Regions from separate parts of the Streptomyces sp. NPDC002896 genome, predicted to be linked through region 1. Evidence: predicted binding sites of a transcription regulator. Region 1 holds the regulator's gene; the other holds the start of a gene.
The links. The regulator HspR, encoded in region 1, represses chaperone genes until heat shock. The targets are predictions, from matches to a motif close to TTGAGNNNNNNNNNCTCAA.
Positions count from the first base shown of each region.

Region 2: the regulator HspR is predicted to act here: its motif matches at 2,760-2,778, upstream of dnaK (molecular chaperone DnaK).

Region 1 covers NZ_JBEOVA010000005.1:263,589-271,545, forward strand. Annotated here, with positions in the region: gene dnaK (molecular chaperone DnaK) at 1-1,353, shown strand, start outside; gene grpE (nucleotide exchange factor GrpE) at 1,350-2,018, shown strand; gene dnaJ (molecular chaperone DnaJ) at 2,073-3,257, shown strand; gene ABT009_RS10690 (heat shock protein transcriptional repressor HspR) at 3,262-3,714, shown strand; gene ABT009_RS10695 (fibronectin type III domain-containing protein) at 3,798-6,209, opposite strand; gene ABT009_RS10700 (hypothetical protein) at 6,601-7,957, shown strand, end outside.
Region 2 covers NZ_JBEOVA010000006.1:263,017-270,973, reverse strand. Annotated here, with positions in the region: gene ABT009_RS12770 (alkaline phosphatase family protein) at 3-2,150, shown strand; gene ABT009_RS12765 (OsmC family protein) at 2,242-2,670, shown strand; gene dnaK (molecular chaperone DnaK) at 2,827-4,701, shown strand; gene narI (respiratory nitrate reductase subunit gamma) at 4,709-5,431, opposite strand; gene narJ (nitrate reductase molybdenum cofactor assembly chaperone) at 5,428-6,060, opposite strand; gene narH (nitrate reductase subunit beta) at 6,057-7,679, opposite strand; gene ABT009_RS12740 (nitrate reductase subunit alpha) at 7,681-7,957, opposite strand, start outside.

The sequences.
Region 1 (7,957 bases):
TTCGACCTCGGTGGCGGCACCTTCGACGTCTCGCTGCTCGAGATCGGCGACGGCGTCGTCGAGGTGAAGGCCACCAACGGCGACAACCACCTCGGTGGTGACGACTGGGACCAGCGCGTCGTCGACTACCTGGTCAAGCAGTTCGCGGGCGGCCACGGCGTCGACCTGTCCAAGGACAAGATGGCTCTCCAGCGCCTCCGTGAGGCCGCCGAGAAGGCCAAGATCGAGCTGTCCAGCTCCACCGAGACCTCGATCAACCTGCCGTACATCACGGCGTCCGCCGAGGGCCCGCTGCACCTGGACGAGAAGCTCACGCGTGCCCAGTTCCAGCAGCTCACCGCCGACCTGCTCGAGCGCTGCAAGACCCCGTTCCACAACGTGATCAAGGACGCGGGCATCGCGCTCGGCGAGATCGACCACGTCGTCCTCGTCGGCGGCTCGACCCGTATGCCCGCCGTCGCCGAGCTCGTCAAGGAGCTGACCGGCGGCAAGGACGCCAACAAGGGCGTCAACCCGGACGAGGTCGTCGCCATCGGCGCCGTCCTGCAGGCCGGTGTTCTCAAGGGTGAGGTCAAGGACGTCCTGCTCCTCGACGTGACCCCGCTGTCCCTCGGTATCGAGACCAAGGGCGGCATCATGACCAAGCTCATCGATCGGAACACGACCATCCCGACCAAGCGGTCGGAGATCTTCACCACGGCCGAGGACAACCAGCCGTCCGTGCAGATCCAGGTCTACCAGGGCGAGCGCGAGATCGCGGCGTACAACAAGAAGCTGGGCATGTTCGAGCTGACCGGTCTGCCGCCGGCCCCGCGCGGTGTCCCGCAGATCGAGGTCGCGTTCGACATCGACGCCAACGGCATCATGCACGTCACGGCCAAGGATCTTGGTACGGGCAAGGAGCAGAAGATGACCGTCACCGGCGGCTCCTCGCTGCCGAAGGACGAGGTCGACCGCATGCGCCAGGAGGCCGAGCAGTACGCGGAGGAGGACCACCGCCGCCGCGAGGCCGCCGAGACCCGCAACCAGGGCGAGCAGCTCGTCTACCAGACCGAGAAGTTCCTCAAGGACAACGAGGACAAGGTCCCGGGCGAGATCAAGACCGAGGTCGAGGAGGCCGTCGCCGAGCTGAAGGAGAAGCTCAAGGGCGAGGACACGGCCGAGATCCGCACCGCCACGGAGAAGGTCGCCGCCGTCTCGCAGAAGCTGGGCCAGGCCATGTACGCCGACGCCCAGGCCGCGCAGGCCGCGGGTGGTGCCGGCGACGCGGGTGCCGGTCAGGCCAAGGCCGCTGACGACGACGTCGTCGACGCCGAGATCGTCGACGAGGACCGCAAGGACGGTGCCGCGTGACGGAGGAGACCCCGGGCTTCGAAGAGCAGCCCGACGTCCCCTCCGGCGCCACCTCTGAAGACGCCGAGTCGAAGGCCGCCGAGCCCAAGGAGGGCGCGGCGGCCCCGGCCGGGGACGCAACGCAGACGGTCGGCCTGACGGCAGAGCTGGACCAGGTGCGCACCGCGCTCGCCGAGCGCACCGCGGACCTCCAGCGGCTGCAGGCCGAGTTCCAGAACTACCGCCGCCGGGTCGAGCGCGACCGGATCGCGGTCAAGGAGATCGCCATCGCGAACCTCCTGACCGAGCTCCTCCCCGTGCTCGACGACATCGGCCGCGCGCGGGAGCACGGCGAACTCGTGGGCGGGTTCAAGTCGGTGGCCGAATCGTTGGAGACGGTCGCCGCCAAGATGGGCCTGCAGCAGTTCGGCAAGGAGGGCGAGCCCTTCGACCCGACGATCCACGAGGCGCTGATGCACTCGTATGCGCCCGACGTCACGGAGACGACGTGCGTGGCGATTCTGCAGCCGGGGTACCGGTTCGGCGAGCGCACCATCCGTCCCGCGCGGGTGGCCGTCGCGGAGCCGCAGCCCGGCGCGCAGACGGTCAAGGCCGAGAAGGCGGACGGTAACGACGGCTCTTCGGAAGTGGCGGACAAGGAGAACGGTGGCCCGGACGAGGGCTGACGTCATACGAACAGTACGGATCACCGTACGGACGAGGAAGGAGGGGCGTCGGGGATGAGCACCAAGGACTTCATCGAGAAGGACTTCTACAAGGTCCTCGGCGTCCCCAAGGACGCCACCGAGGCCGAGATCAAGAAGGCGTACCGGAAGCTCGCCCGCGAGTTCCACCCGGACGCCAACAAGGGCAACGCCAAGGCCGAGGAGCGCTTCAAGGAGATCTCCGAGGCGAACGACGTCCTCGGCGACCCCAAGAAGCGCAAGGAGTACGACGACGCGCGCGCCCTCTTCGGCAACGGCGGCTTCCGCCCCGGGCCGGGCGCGGGCGGCGGAACGTTCAACTTCGACCTGGGCGACCTCTTCGGTGGGGGCGCCCAGGGCGGCGCGGGCGGTGCCGGGGGATTCGGCGGCGGGCTCGGTGACGTCTTCGGGGGCCTGTTCAACCGGGGCGGCGCGGGCGCGGGTACGCGTACGCAGCCGCGGCGCGGCCAGGACATCGAGTCCGAGGTCACGCTGAGCTTCACGGAGGCGGTGGACGGCGCGACCGTCCCGCTGCGGATGTCGTCGCAGGCGCCGTGCAAGGCCTGTTCCGGCACCGGCGACAAGAACGGCACGCCGCGCGTGTGCCCGACCTGCGTCGGCACCGGCCAGGTGGCGCGCGGCTCGGGCGGCGGCTTCTCGCTGACCGATCCGTGCCCGGACTGCAAGGGCCGCGGCCTGATCGCCGAGCACCCCTGCCTGGAGTGCAATGGCAGCGGCCGCGCCAAGTCGTCCCGCACCATGCAGGTCCGCATCCCCGCGGGGGTGACGGACGGCCAGCGGATCAGGCTGCGCGGCAAGGGCGCACCCGGCGAGCGGGGCGGCCCGGCCGGCGACCTGTATGTGGTCGTGCACGTCGACGCCCACCCGGTGTTCGGCCGCAAGGGCGACAACCTCACCGTCACCGTGCCGGTCACCTTCGCGGAGGCCGCGCTCGGCGGCGAGGTGAAGGTGCCCACGCTCGGCGGCCCGCCGGTCACGCTGAAGCTGCCGCCGGGCACGCCCAACGGGCGTACGATGCGCGCCCGCGGCAAGGGCGCGGTCCGCAAGGACGGCACCCGCGGCGACCTGCTGGTCACCGTCGAGGTCGCCGTGCCGAAGGACGTGACGGGCAAGGCTCGGGACGCCCTGGAGGCGTATCGCGAGGCGACCGCGGGGGACGACCCGCGGGCGGAGCTGTTCCAGGCCGCGAAGGGAGCATGACGCAATGGACAGCCGTCGGCGGAGCCCTTACGAACTGACCGAAGAGACGCCGGTGTACGTCATCTCGGTGGCGGCCCAGCTCAGCGGTCTGCACCCGCAGACCCTGCGTCAGTACGACCGTCTCGGCCTGGTCTCGCCCGACCGCACCGCCGGCCGGGGCCGGCGCTACTCGGCCCGCGACATCGAGCTGCTCCGCCAGGTGCAGCAGCTGTCGCAGGACGAGGGCATCAACCTCGCCGGCATCAAGCGCATCATCGAGCTGGAGAACCAGGTCGTGGCGCTCCAGCAGCGCGTCGCGGAGCTCCAGGACGCGCTGGACGGCGCGGCGGCGACGATGCGGCAGCGCGAGGCGGCGGTCCACGCGTCGTACCGCCGGGACCTGGTGCCGTACCAGGAGGTGCAGCAGACCAGTGCGCTGGTGGTGTGGCGCCCGAAGCGGCAGCAGTCCCCGGACTGACGGCACGTCAAGCACGGGAAGGGGCCCGGAGGTTCAGATGAACCTCCGGGCCCCTTCACATGCCCTGCGCGGTACGCGCCGCCTCAGAGCCAGTCGTCCCAGATGCCGTACGCCTCCTGCTCCACGACCTCCTCGTTGCCGGCGGGGTCGCTGTAGACGGCCCGGTAGTAGTACAGGCCGAGCCGGTCCTCGTGCACCGTCTCGTCCAGGTGGAAGTCCGGGTCGGCGACCTTGCCCGTGGCGAACAGGGTCCAGGAGGCGGAGGCCGGGTCCCAGCGCTCCCAGCGGTAGTCCGTGTAGTCCCCGCAGGGCCTGTCGTAGATCGTGACACCGCAGCGGACGTAGAGCTCCGGGTACTGGTCCTCGGTGATGGTCGTTCCGGTCCAGCCCGGCGGCCGCGTGTCGGGCAGGGTGACGGAGACCTCGGTGAAGTGGTAGTCCTCGGGGTCGCCGTCGCTGTACTCGCCGCCCGAGGCGGCCACCCGGTAGAGGTGCTCGCGGCCGTCGGGCAGCGTCGGGCAGAGGATCTCCGTCTCGGGCATGTTCGTGCTGGTCCAGCAGTTCCTCTCCCACACCGTCTCGCCGGTGCCGGGGTCGGTCGCGCTCTGCCAGACGGTGTAGCCCGTGACGTCCTCGTCGGCCGGAGGGTTCCAGGTGAGCCGGACGCCCAGCGGGATGACCTCGGCCTTCAGGTCGCCCACGGGCCCGGGGAACTCGGTGTCCGTCGTGGTCGCCGTGGCCGGCTCGCTGGGCTGGGAGCGGTGGCCGTAGCGGTCGATCGCGACGATCCGGTACTCGTACGTGGTCTCGGAGGCTCCTGAGCCCTCCAGACAGTTCGTGTTGACGACGGTGTCGTCCCAGGCGACGTAGGCGGGGTCGAATTTGCCCCCACCGCTCGACGTGCTGTTCGTGGGCGGCTGGAGGGGCCCTTCCCCGTCCTGCGGCCAGCACTGCTCGATGGTCGTGCTCTCACCGGTCGCGGTGTCCGTCCGGACGATCTCGAAGGTGGGCAGGTGGCCGAGGTCGACGGTCCAGGGGTCGGTGCTGCTCCAGTTCAGCGAGACCCCCGGGGTCCACGCCACGCTCGCGCTGAGCTGGTACGGGGAGATCGCCTCGGTCCGCTCCGCCATGTTCAGGGCGATCTCGACGGGGGCGGAGGCGTTGCCATGGGCGTCCACCGCGCGCACCGCGTACCGGTACTCGTCCGCGACCTTCACCTGCTGCAGCGGCACCACGTCGGTCTGCGCCGTGGTCGCGCTGTCGCCGAAGGCCTTCAGCCAGGCGCCGGTCGCGGGGTCGTGCTGGAGAACCTCGTACTTGGCCACGTCCGCGTCCGCCGTCCACACCAGGTGCGGGACGCCGGAGCGGTACCCGGCGTGCGCGTCGGCCGGGACCGCCGGCGCGATCCTGTCTTCGAGCTTGAGGGTCGTGGCGGCCGAGTACACCGACCAGTTGCCGGCCGCGTCCCGGGCCCGGCCCCGGTAGGTGGCCTCGGTGCCGTCCGCGGGCTGCCCGCGGTCGCAGAACCCGCCCTTCGTGCCCGTGTACACGGTGGTCCACGCGCCGGTGCCGGGGTCCTTGCGCTGCGCCTCGTACAGGGCGATATCGGCCTGGTTCGCGACGGTCGTGACAAGCTCCGGGCCGGCGACCTTCTCGTCGTCCGCGCAGACGTCCATCTGGACGAACGGGGCGGCGGGCGGGGTCTTGTCGGGGGTGGTGACGCCCTGGTCGGCCGTGCCGGCCGACTCGTTGCCCGCTTTGTCATAGGCGCGGACCTCGTAGTAGTACGTCCCGCCGGTCTGGGGCGGAATGTCGGTGTACGAGGTGGCCGTGGTGGTGGTCAGCCTCGCCCAGTCGGAGCTTCCCTTGAGGCGCCGGTAGACCCGGTACCCCGCGAGGTCCATCTCCTTGTTCTTCGCCCAGGAGAGCTTGGCCCGGCCGGTCGCCGCGTCGTACGTGACCGCCGCACCGGTCGGCGCGAGCGGCTTCACCTTGTCGACGTCCGCCGAAGTCCTCGGCGCATAGCCGAACTTGACGTTCGCCGCGCCGGTCCAGTTGACGAAGTCGATGCGGAGGGTGTGCTTGCCCGACGGGATGGTGACGTTGACGGTCTTCTTCTGGGTCGTCGAGACGTTCTTCCAGAGGTCCACCTTGCGGGTGCCGTCGAGGTAGACGCGGATGCCGTCACGCGACTCGACCGGGAACGCGAACGGGCCGCCGGACCCGAAGTCGCGGGTCACCGTCCAGCGGACGCCGAAGTTGTTCGACGGCAGGCCGGAGGCGGGGGCTCCGGTGCCCCAGTTCTGGTCGATCTTCGAGTCGCAGTCGGTCTTCTTCGGCGTACCGGAGAAGGTGGTGTTCGCGTAGAACTGCCGCTTGTAGACGGGGGATGCGCAGGTCACCGCGGCGGAGGCGGGGACCGAGGCGAGCAGGCCCCCCGCGGTCGCGAGAACGACCGCCGAGGTCACGGCGGTCGTACGGGCACGAGTGGTCACGTATGAGGCTCTTTCAGACCCGGGCCACGCGGCGGGGATGCCGGGGCGCGGTCGGGTGAGGAGGGGCAGCGGGACCGTGGGGGAGGCCGGCGGGGTCAGGTGGGGCTGAAGGGTCCGCCGGTGCGCGCACTTTATCGGCTGGAATGGGCCCTGACCAGGTCTGATCGGAGCGCACGACCCTGACTGAAAGGGTGATATCGGACGGAATCGCCGCTCCGTTCCCTCTCTGTTCCCGAGGGGTTCACCAAGGTGTCTGCCAGGGCGTCGGCCCCGCATGGCGACGACCCGTACACGGCGTCTGCGCACCCCCTCGGTGACGAGAAGAGGTCCCACGTTGTTGATCAGGCGAAGAGCGCGTCACCTCCTGCCTCTTGTGGCTCTCCTGCCGGCCGTGTCCGCGCTGATCCTCGGCCTGGCGCCGGGGCCGACGAAGGCTCAGGGACGCTCTGGGGAGCGGGCGATCGAGGCCACGGACGAGATCCGGGCGTCCGCGGCGAGGATCGCCACCCCCTCCGGGCACTTCCGGCCCGCGCAACCGCCCCCGCTCGGGCCCAGGCCTACGGAGACCGAGGAGCAGCTGCGCAGGTCCATGAAGCTCCCGCCGCAGAACCGCCCTGCCGCCGGAACCGGTGACACGCCCCGGCGCCTGGCACCGCCCGCCCCCCAGCTCAACTTCGAGGGCCTGAACGCGGGATCGTGCTGCGCCCGGCCGCCGGACACCCACGGAGCCGTCGGCGTGAACCACTTCGTCGAGATCACCAACCACAGGGGTCTGGGCATCTTCCGGAAGTCGGACGGCGCCCTGGTCAAGAACACGACCCTGAACAGCTTCTTCGGCTACACGACGAGGACCCTCTTCGATCCCCGGATCGTCTACGACCGGCGGTGGGACCGCTGGGTCGTCTTCGCCGTGGCCTTCCAGGAGAGCGCGACGGTCCAGAACGTGTTCCTCGGCGTGTCCAGGACCTCCGACCCCACGGGCTCGTACTACCTCTACAAGTTCGACGTGCCGGAGCCGGCGGGGGACTTCTTCGACTACCCCCAGCTCGGCATGGACCAGGACGCCCTGATCGTCACCGCCAACATCTTCAGCGGGGACACCGACGCCTACCTCCGCTCGCGGGCGTTCGGCATCCCCAAGGCGGCGGCCTACAACGGCCGTTCGTTCGCGCGGCCGTACTTCGACCTCGGTACGCCGGGGACCGTGGCGCCTCCGATCGTGGAGGACAACAACGCCAACGCGTTCCTCGTGGCGGCGAGTGCCGGCGATCCGGCCCGGCTGGCGCTGTTCCGGGCCACGGGCCTCGGTCGGAGCACCGCGTCCGTCGTGCTCCAGGGCAATGTGCCGGTGCCGGCGTTCGCCGTTCCGCCGGACGCCCGCCAGCCGGGTTCGACCGACCGGCTCGACACACTGAACGCCCGCTTCCAGAACGTCAGTACCCAGATCGGCAGCCATCTGTTGAACGTCCACACCATCAATGCGGGCAACCGTGCGACGGCGAAGTGGTACCAGATCGACACGGCGACGAACACCGTCCCTGCCGGTCTCTCCGGATTCGTCTTCGAGTCCGCGACCTCGGACGACTTCAACCCTTCGGTGGCGGGCTCGGCCGTGGGCGGCACCTCGGCGAACCCGATCGGGCGGATGTTCTTCACCTGGACCGCCACCAATGTCGCGAGCGGAGTCACCCGCCAGGCGACGGTGAAGGCCGGCGGCCGCCTCGCGACCGAAGCGTCGAACGTCACCG
Region 2 (7,957 bases), on a different contig from region 1:
GCGTGGCGGACTGGCGGTGGCGGAGGGTCGGCAGCGCCTCGTGGCGCGTGATCGCCGTGTGGGCGGTCAGCACCGTCACCATGCTGGTGCTCGCGGGGATCCTGCCGGACTTCCGGCTGCAGTCGCCCGACGGCGACAGCGGCACCCGTATCGCGATCACGGCCGCGCTCGGCGCGGGCGCCTTCGGTCTGCTGTCGGCCCTGGTGTGGCCGCTGCTCGTCAGAGCGCTGCTGCTGGTGCCCGCCCTCGTCATCGGGCTGCTCGTCTTCTTCCTCAACGGCTCGCTGCTGCTGGTGGCGATGCAGCTGAACCCGTCCGGCCGCGGCGAGGTCGCCCCCGAGACGGCCGTCGTCGTGGCCGCCGTGATGTCCGCCGTGGCGTCCGCGACGGGCACCGCGCTCGCCGTGCGTGACGACGACGCGTACCGCCGCAGGCTCTACCGGCTCGCCGACCGCCGGCGCAGGCGGGCCCTGGCCGGAGCCTGCCCGGCCACCCCCGGCACCGTCTTCATCCAGCTCGACGGCGTCGGCCACGACGTTCTCCTGGATGCCGTCGGCAAGGGGCTCATGCCCACCGTCGCCGCCTGGCTGGCGAAGGGCCCGCCGACGGACGCGTCCGTGGACGGCGGCGACGGCGAGGTGCCGGCCGCCGCCGAACCCACCCACCGGCTCACCCCCTGGCGCACCGACTGGTCCAGCCAGACCGGCGCCAGCCAGCTCGGCATCCTGCACGGCACCAACCACGACATCCCGGCCTTCCGCTGGTACGAGAAGGACACCCGCGAGGTCATGGTCTGCAACCGCCCCAGCAGCGCCGCCGAACTCCAGCGCCGCGCCATCGCGCACACCGGCGACGGGGGTCTGCTCAGCCTCGACGGCGCCAGCCGCGGCAACCTGTTCAGCGGCGGCGCCGACCAGCTCGCCCTCGTCCTGTCCGTCGCCGCCCGCCGCGGCCGCGAGAACCGCTCCCGCGCCGGCTACTTCGCCTACTTCTCCGACCCCGCCAACGCCGTCCGTACCGCCATGTCGTTCGTCGCGGAGGTCTGCCGCGAGATCGCCGAGTCGACGCACGCCCTGCTCACAAAGCGGCGGCCGCGCGTCTCCCGCGGCGGCCTGTATCCGTTCGTCCGGGCCTTCGCGACGGTCGTCGAGCGAGACGTCGTGGTCGCCGCGGTCGTCGGCGACATGCTCGTCGGCCGCCGCGCCGTGTACGCCGACCTCGTCGCATACGACGAAGTGGCCCACCACTCCGGGCCGCGCAGCCGCGACGCGGAGAAGGTGCTGCAGCGGCTCGACCGGTCCCTCGCCCTGATCGCCAAGGTCGCCGAGCACGCCCCGCGGCCGTACCGCATCGTGGTGCTCTCCGATCACGGGCAGAGTCCCGGTGAGACCTTCCTCTCCCGCTACGGCCTCACCCTCGCCGACCTGGTCAGGGCCGGGTGCGGGCTGCCCGTGCGGCGCCGGGTGGAGCGGACGCGCAGCGGCACGGAGGCGCGGGCCGCGGTCCGGGCCGCTCTGCACCGGCCCGTCGAGGAGGAGGCGGAGCAGCGCCGCCCGTCCCGCCGCTCAGGCCCTGTCGTGCTCGCGTCCGGCAACCTCGGGCTCATCTCCTTCCCGGACGTGCCGCACCGCATGACGCGCGAGGAGATCGACCGGCGCCATCCCGCGCTGCTGTCCACCCTCGCCAACCACCCGGGCATCGGCTTCGTGCTCGTCGACAGCGAGGAGCACGACGGGCTCGTGCTCGGCGCGCACAGCGCGCAGATACCCCTCGACGAGCTGGACGGGGACCCCGGGCCGCTCGCGGCCTTCGGCCCCGGCGCCGCCGACGCCGTGCGCCGCACCCACTCCTTCCCGCGCACCGCCGACATCATGGTCAACTCCTGGTACGACCCCGAGGAGGGCGAGGTCCACGCCTTCGAGGAGCAGATCGGCTCGCACGGCGGGCTCGGCGGCGCCCAGAGCCAGCCCTTCCTGCTGTCGCCGTACGCGCTCTCCGCGCCGGTCGACGACGGCCAGGAGCTGATCGGCGCCGAACAACTGCACAAAGTCTTCCGGCGCTGGCTGAGCGACGGCGACGGACCCCAGGTGCCGGTGGGCGCACACGAAGCGGTACGGGACGAAGAAGCCGTACCGGCAGAAGAGGCGTGAGCCGTTCTTCCGGGTGCGCCGGGTCCGGGTGTGATCGGATGGTGGTTACGGAACCCGGACACGACACGGGACCTCACTGAAGGGATACATCGTGGCAACCACGCGCTCCGCACACACCGTCTGGGAAGGCAACCTGCTCGAGGGCAACGGCGTCGTCACCTTCGACTCCTCCGGCATCGGCGAGCAGCCGGTGTCCTGGCCGTCCCGGGCCGAGAAGGCGAACGGCAAGACCAGCCCCGAGGAGCTGATCGCCGCCGCCCACTCCAGCTGCTTCTCCATGGCGCTGTCCCACGGCCTGACGGGCGCCGGCAATCCGCCGACCCGCCTCACCACCTCGGCGGACGTGACATTCCAGCCCGGTACGGGCATCACCGGGATCCATCTGACCGTCGAGGGCCAGGTGCCCGGCATCGACGAGGCGACGTTCGTCTCGGCCGCCGAGGACGCCAAGAAGAACTGCCCGGTGAGCCAGGCACTGACCGGCACGACGATCACGCTGGACGCGAAGCTCGTCGGCTGAAGCCGGACACCGGCCGTCCACCCTGCATCGACCGTGCCGTCGTCCAGCCCGAAGCGGACGGCGGCACGGCCGCATCCGGCCCCCAGGGATTGACAAGTGGACACTCAAGTTTTGTGCTGAGAGTGGAAACCCCGGGTTCAGCGGAAGGGGACGGACATGTCACGTGCGGTCGGAATCGACCTCGGTACGACGAACTCGGTGGTGGCCGTGCTGGAGGGCGGTGAGCCCACCGTCATCCCCAATGCCGAGGGCGCGCGCACCACACCATCGGTCGTCGCCTTCGCCAAGAACGGCGAGGTCCTCGTGGGCGAGGTGGCCAAGCGGCAGGCGGTCACCAACGTGGAGCGCACCGCACGCTCCATGAAACGGCACATGGGCGACGCCCACTGGCGCTTCCCCGACCAGGGCTCCGTGGACGGCACCCGCTACACCGCACAGGAGCTCTCCGCGCGCGTCCTGCAGAAACTGAAGCGGGACGCCGAGTCGTACCTGGGCGAGAACGTCACCGACGCGGTGATCACCGTCCCCGCGTACTTCGACGACGCCCAGCGCCAGGCCACCAAGGAGGCCGGTGAGATCGCCGGGCTCAAGGTGCTGCGCATCATCAACGAGCCGACGGCCGCGGCCCTCGCCTACGGCCTCGACCGCGGCGAGGAGCAGACCGTCCTCGTCTTCGACCTGGGCGGCGGCACCTTCGACGTGTCGCTCCTCGACATCGGCGACGGCGTCATCGAGGTGAAGGCCACCAACGGCGACACGCATCTGGGCGGCGACGACTGGGACCAGCGGATCGTCGACCATCTCGTCAAGCAGTTCAAGAACGCGTACGGCATCGACCTCTCGCTGGACAAGATGGCGCTGCAGCGGCTGCGCGAGGCCGCGGAGCGGGCGAAGATCGAGCTGTCCTCGTCGACCGAGACGACCATCAACCTCCCCTACATCACCGCCTCGCCCGAGGGCCCGATGCACCTGGACGAGAAGCTGACGCGCGCCCAGTTCCAGGAGCTGACCGGAGATCTCCTCGACCGCTGCAAGACCCCCTTCCACCAGGCCGTCAAGGACGCCGGAATCGAGCTCTCCGCGATCGACCACGTGATCCTCGTCGGCGGCTCGACGCGCATGCCCGCCGTCACGGACCTGGTCAAGCACCTCACCGGCAAGGACCCGCACAAGGGCGTCAACCCGGACGAGGTCGTCGCCGTCGGCGCCACGCTCCAGGCCGGCGTGCTGCGCGGCGACGTCAAGGACGTCCTGCTGCTCGACGTGACGCCGCTGTCCCTCGGCATCGAGACCAAGGGCGGCATCATGACGAAGCTCATCGAACGCAACACGACGATCCCCACGAAGCGTTCGGAGATCTTCACGACGGCCACCGACAACCAGCCGTCCGTCGGCATCCAGGTCTACCAGGGTGAGCGCGAGATCGCCGCGTACAACAAGAAGCTCGGCGTCTTCGACCTCACCGGGCTGCCGCCCGCGCCGCGCGGCGTCCCACAGATCGAGGTCACCTTCGACATCGACGCCAACGGCATCATGCACGTCTCCGCGAAGGACCTCGCGACGGGCCGCGAGCAGAAGATGACCGTCACGGGCGGCTCGGCGCTCCCCAAGGACGACATCGACCGCATGATGCGCGACGCCGAGCAGTACGCCGACGAGGACCGCCGGCGCCGCGAGGCCGCCGAGACCCGCAACCAGGCGGAACAGCTCGTGTATCAGACCGAGCGGTTCCTCGCCGAGAACGGCGAGCGGATCCCGGGTGATACGAAGTCGGAGGTGGAGGCGGCGGTGAGCGAGCTGAAGGGGCTTCTGGAGGCGGGCGGCGAGGATACGGCGGCGCTGCGCTCGGGCGTGGAGAAGCTGGGCACTGTCAGCCAGAAGATGGGGCAGGCGATGTACGCACAGGCCCAGGCCGCATCAGGCTCAGGAGGCGAGAGCGGTACGGGTACCGAGAGTCCCAAGTCGGACGAGGACGTGGTCGACGCCGAGATCGTCGACGAGGACAAGGAGTCGAAGGGCGGGGCTGCCTGAGCAGCGGCTACACCCCGGTCCGCTCCCACCCCCGCCTCTCCGGCCGCGCCCCCAGTTGCTCCGGGTCGCGCGTGCGGTACACCACGTACGGGCGGAACAGGTACTGGATCGGGGCGCTGAACATGTGGATGAGGCGGGTGAAGGGGACCAGGGCGATGAGGAGCACGCCCACCACCGCGTGGATCTGGTACATCACCGGCACGCCCGCCATCAGGTCCGTCTTGGGCTGCAGCGTGAACAGGCTGCGTGCCCAAGGGGCGATGGTGGCACGGTAGTTGTAGCCGTCGCCGGAGACGTGCATCAGCTTGGCGACCATGCCGAGCACGAGCGCGGCCACCAGCACCAGGTACATCAGCTTGTCGTTGGCGGTCGTGGCGCGGAACACCGGGGCCTTGGTGCGCCGCCGGTACACGAGCAGCGCGATGCCGGCCAGGGCCAGTACCCCGGCCGCCGTCCCGCCGTAGAGCGACAGCAGGTGGTACGTGTGCTCGTTGAGGCCGATGTCGTCCGTCCACGACTCCGGGATGAACAGCCCCACCAAATGGCCCACCAGCACGAAGAGGATGCCGTAGTGGAACACCGGTGACGCGATGTTGAGCAGCTTCGACTCGTAGATCTGCGACGAGCGCGTCGTCCAGCCGAACTTGTCGTAGCGGAACCGCCAGATCGTGCCCGCGACCAGCAGCACGAAGGCGATGTACGGCAGGACCCCCCACAGCAGTGTCTTCATGAACGATCTCCGATGAGTGGCTCTCCGATGGGTGGCTCTCCGATGGGTGGTTCCGCAACAGGTCGCTCCGCGATGAGTCCGAAGGGCTCCAGGCCCACCTCCTCGCGTGGCGGGCCCGACCGGGCAAGGGCCAGCGCCGCGGCCCGGTCCTTCGGCGACGGACCCGGCAGCGTGGCGCACACCGCGTCCAGCACGCGCGCGTACGGCGTGCCGAAGTCCGTGAGAGCGAGCCGCAGCAGCTCCAGGCCTGCGCGGTGCTCCTTGAGCAGTACCGGCCCGGCCTGCGCCGAGAACTCCAGCACCACCGGCAGGAAGTCGGGCAGCTCTTCGCCGGTGAACTCCAGGCCGTGCGCCCGGTAGGTCTCCTTGAAGCGGACCAGCGACATGCCGCGCCGCCGCGTGTCACCGTCCCGCCACCAGCTCAGATACAGGCTGTGCCGGTTCTTGAAGTCGAAGACCCGGACGTAGTGCGCGGCGAGGTCCGCGGGCGCCTCGGCCGCCGCGTGGTCGAGGAAGCCGCCCAGCTCGGGAGCGGCGGCCCGCAGCAGCGGCAGCCGCTCACGGAACTCGTCGTCGGGATAGCCCAGGCAGTACGCGGCGGCCTGGTACAGCACGGCAGAGGACGTCACGGCGGATCCCCCTTCAGTTCGCTCTCCTTGTCGGCGGTCTGCCGCTCCCGCAGTACGTGGAAGTTCTCCACGGAGACCAGCGGCAGATGCCTGCGCCCGGAGTCCTGGCCGAGCGGTCCGTCGCCGCCCATGCCGGGACCGCCCTCGAAGTCGAGGCTGCAGGTGTCCGGCAGATCGGCCGGGAGAGCCGTCTCCTCGAGGCGGGCCGCGTCGCCGACCGCCGCGGTCGGGATGACGTACCGCTCCTCGTACTTGGCGATCGCCAGCAGCCGGTACATCTCCTCGATGGTCTGCCCGTCCATGCCGACCGACGCGGCGATGGAGGAGTCCGGCTGGTCCCCGAGGTTGATTGCACGCATGTACGACCGCATCGCGGCGAGCTTCTCCAGCGAGGCCCGGACCGGCCCCACATCGCCCGCCGTGAACAGCTCCGCCAGATACTCGAGCGGGATCCGCAGCGTGTCGATGGCGCCGAATAGGTTGCCCGCTTCCTCGCCGTCGAAGCCCGTCTCGGCCAGCGCGTCCACGACGGGCGACAGCGGCGGGATGTACCAGACCATCGGCATCGTGCGGTACTCGGGATGCAGCGGCAGCGCGACCTTGTACTTGCTGATGAGGGCGTGCACGGGGGAGCGGCGCGCCGCCTCCATCCAGTCGTACGCAATCCCGGCCTCCTCGGCCGCCCGCTGCACACCCGGGTCGTGAGGATCGAGGAAGACCCCCAACTGGGCCTCGTACAGCGCCTTGTCGTCCTTCACGGACGCGGCCGCGGTCACCTTGTCCGCGTCGTACAGCATCACACCGAGGTAGCGCAGCCGCCCCACGCAGGTCTCAGAGCACACCGTCGGCAGGCCCACCTCCACGCGCGGATAGCAGAACGTGCATTTCTCGGCCTTGCCGGTGCGGTGGTTGAAGTACACCTTCTTGTACGGGCAGCCGGTGACGCACATGCGCCAGCCGCGGCACTGGTCCTGGTCGACCAGCACGATGCCGTCCTCAGCCCGCTTGTACATCGCGCCGGACGGGCAGGACGCCACGCACGACGGGTTCAGGCAGTGCTCGCAGATCCGCGGCAGGAAGAACATGAAGGCCTGTTCGTACGCGAACTTGACCTTCTCCGCGGCCTGTTCGCGGACCTTGGCGACCATCGGGTCGAGGTCCCCGTGCTCGGGCGCGCCCGCGAGGCTGTCGTCCCAGTTCGAGGACCACTCGATCTTCATCGGCTTGCCGGTGATCTGCGACAGCGGCTGCGCGACGGGGAAGTCGTCGCCGAGCGGGGCGTCGGTGAGGTTCTGGTAGTCGTACGTCCAGGGCTCGTAGTAGTCCTTGATCTCCGGCAGTACGGGGTTGGAGAAGATCCCGGCCAGCTTGCGGAACCGGCCGCCCGCCTTGAGCTTCAGGGCGCCCCGCTTGTTCAGCTCCCAGCCGCCGCGCCACCGCTCCTGGTCCTCGTAGCGGCGCGGATAGCCCTGTCCTGGGCGCGTCTCGACGTTGTTGAACCAGACGTACTCCATGCCGGTGCGGTTGGTCCACGCCTGTTTGCAGGTCACCGAGCAGGTGTGGCAGCCGATGCACTTGTCGAGGTTCATGACCATGGCGATCTGGGCCATCGGGCGCATGTCAGTACTCCACATCCTGCGAGCGGCGGCGGATGACCGTCACCTCGTCGCGCTGGTTGCCCGTCGGGCCCAGATAGTTGAAGCCCCATGACAGCTGGGCGTACCCGCCGATGAGATGCGACGGCTTGAGCAGCACGCGGGTCAGGGAGTTGTGGATGCCGCCGCGTTTACCGGTCGTCTCGGTCTTCGGGACGCTCACGGTGCGCTCCTGGGCGTGGTGCATGTAGACCGTGCCCGGCGGCATCTTGTGCGAGACGACCGCGCGGGCGACGACCACG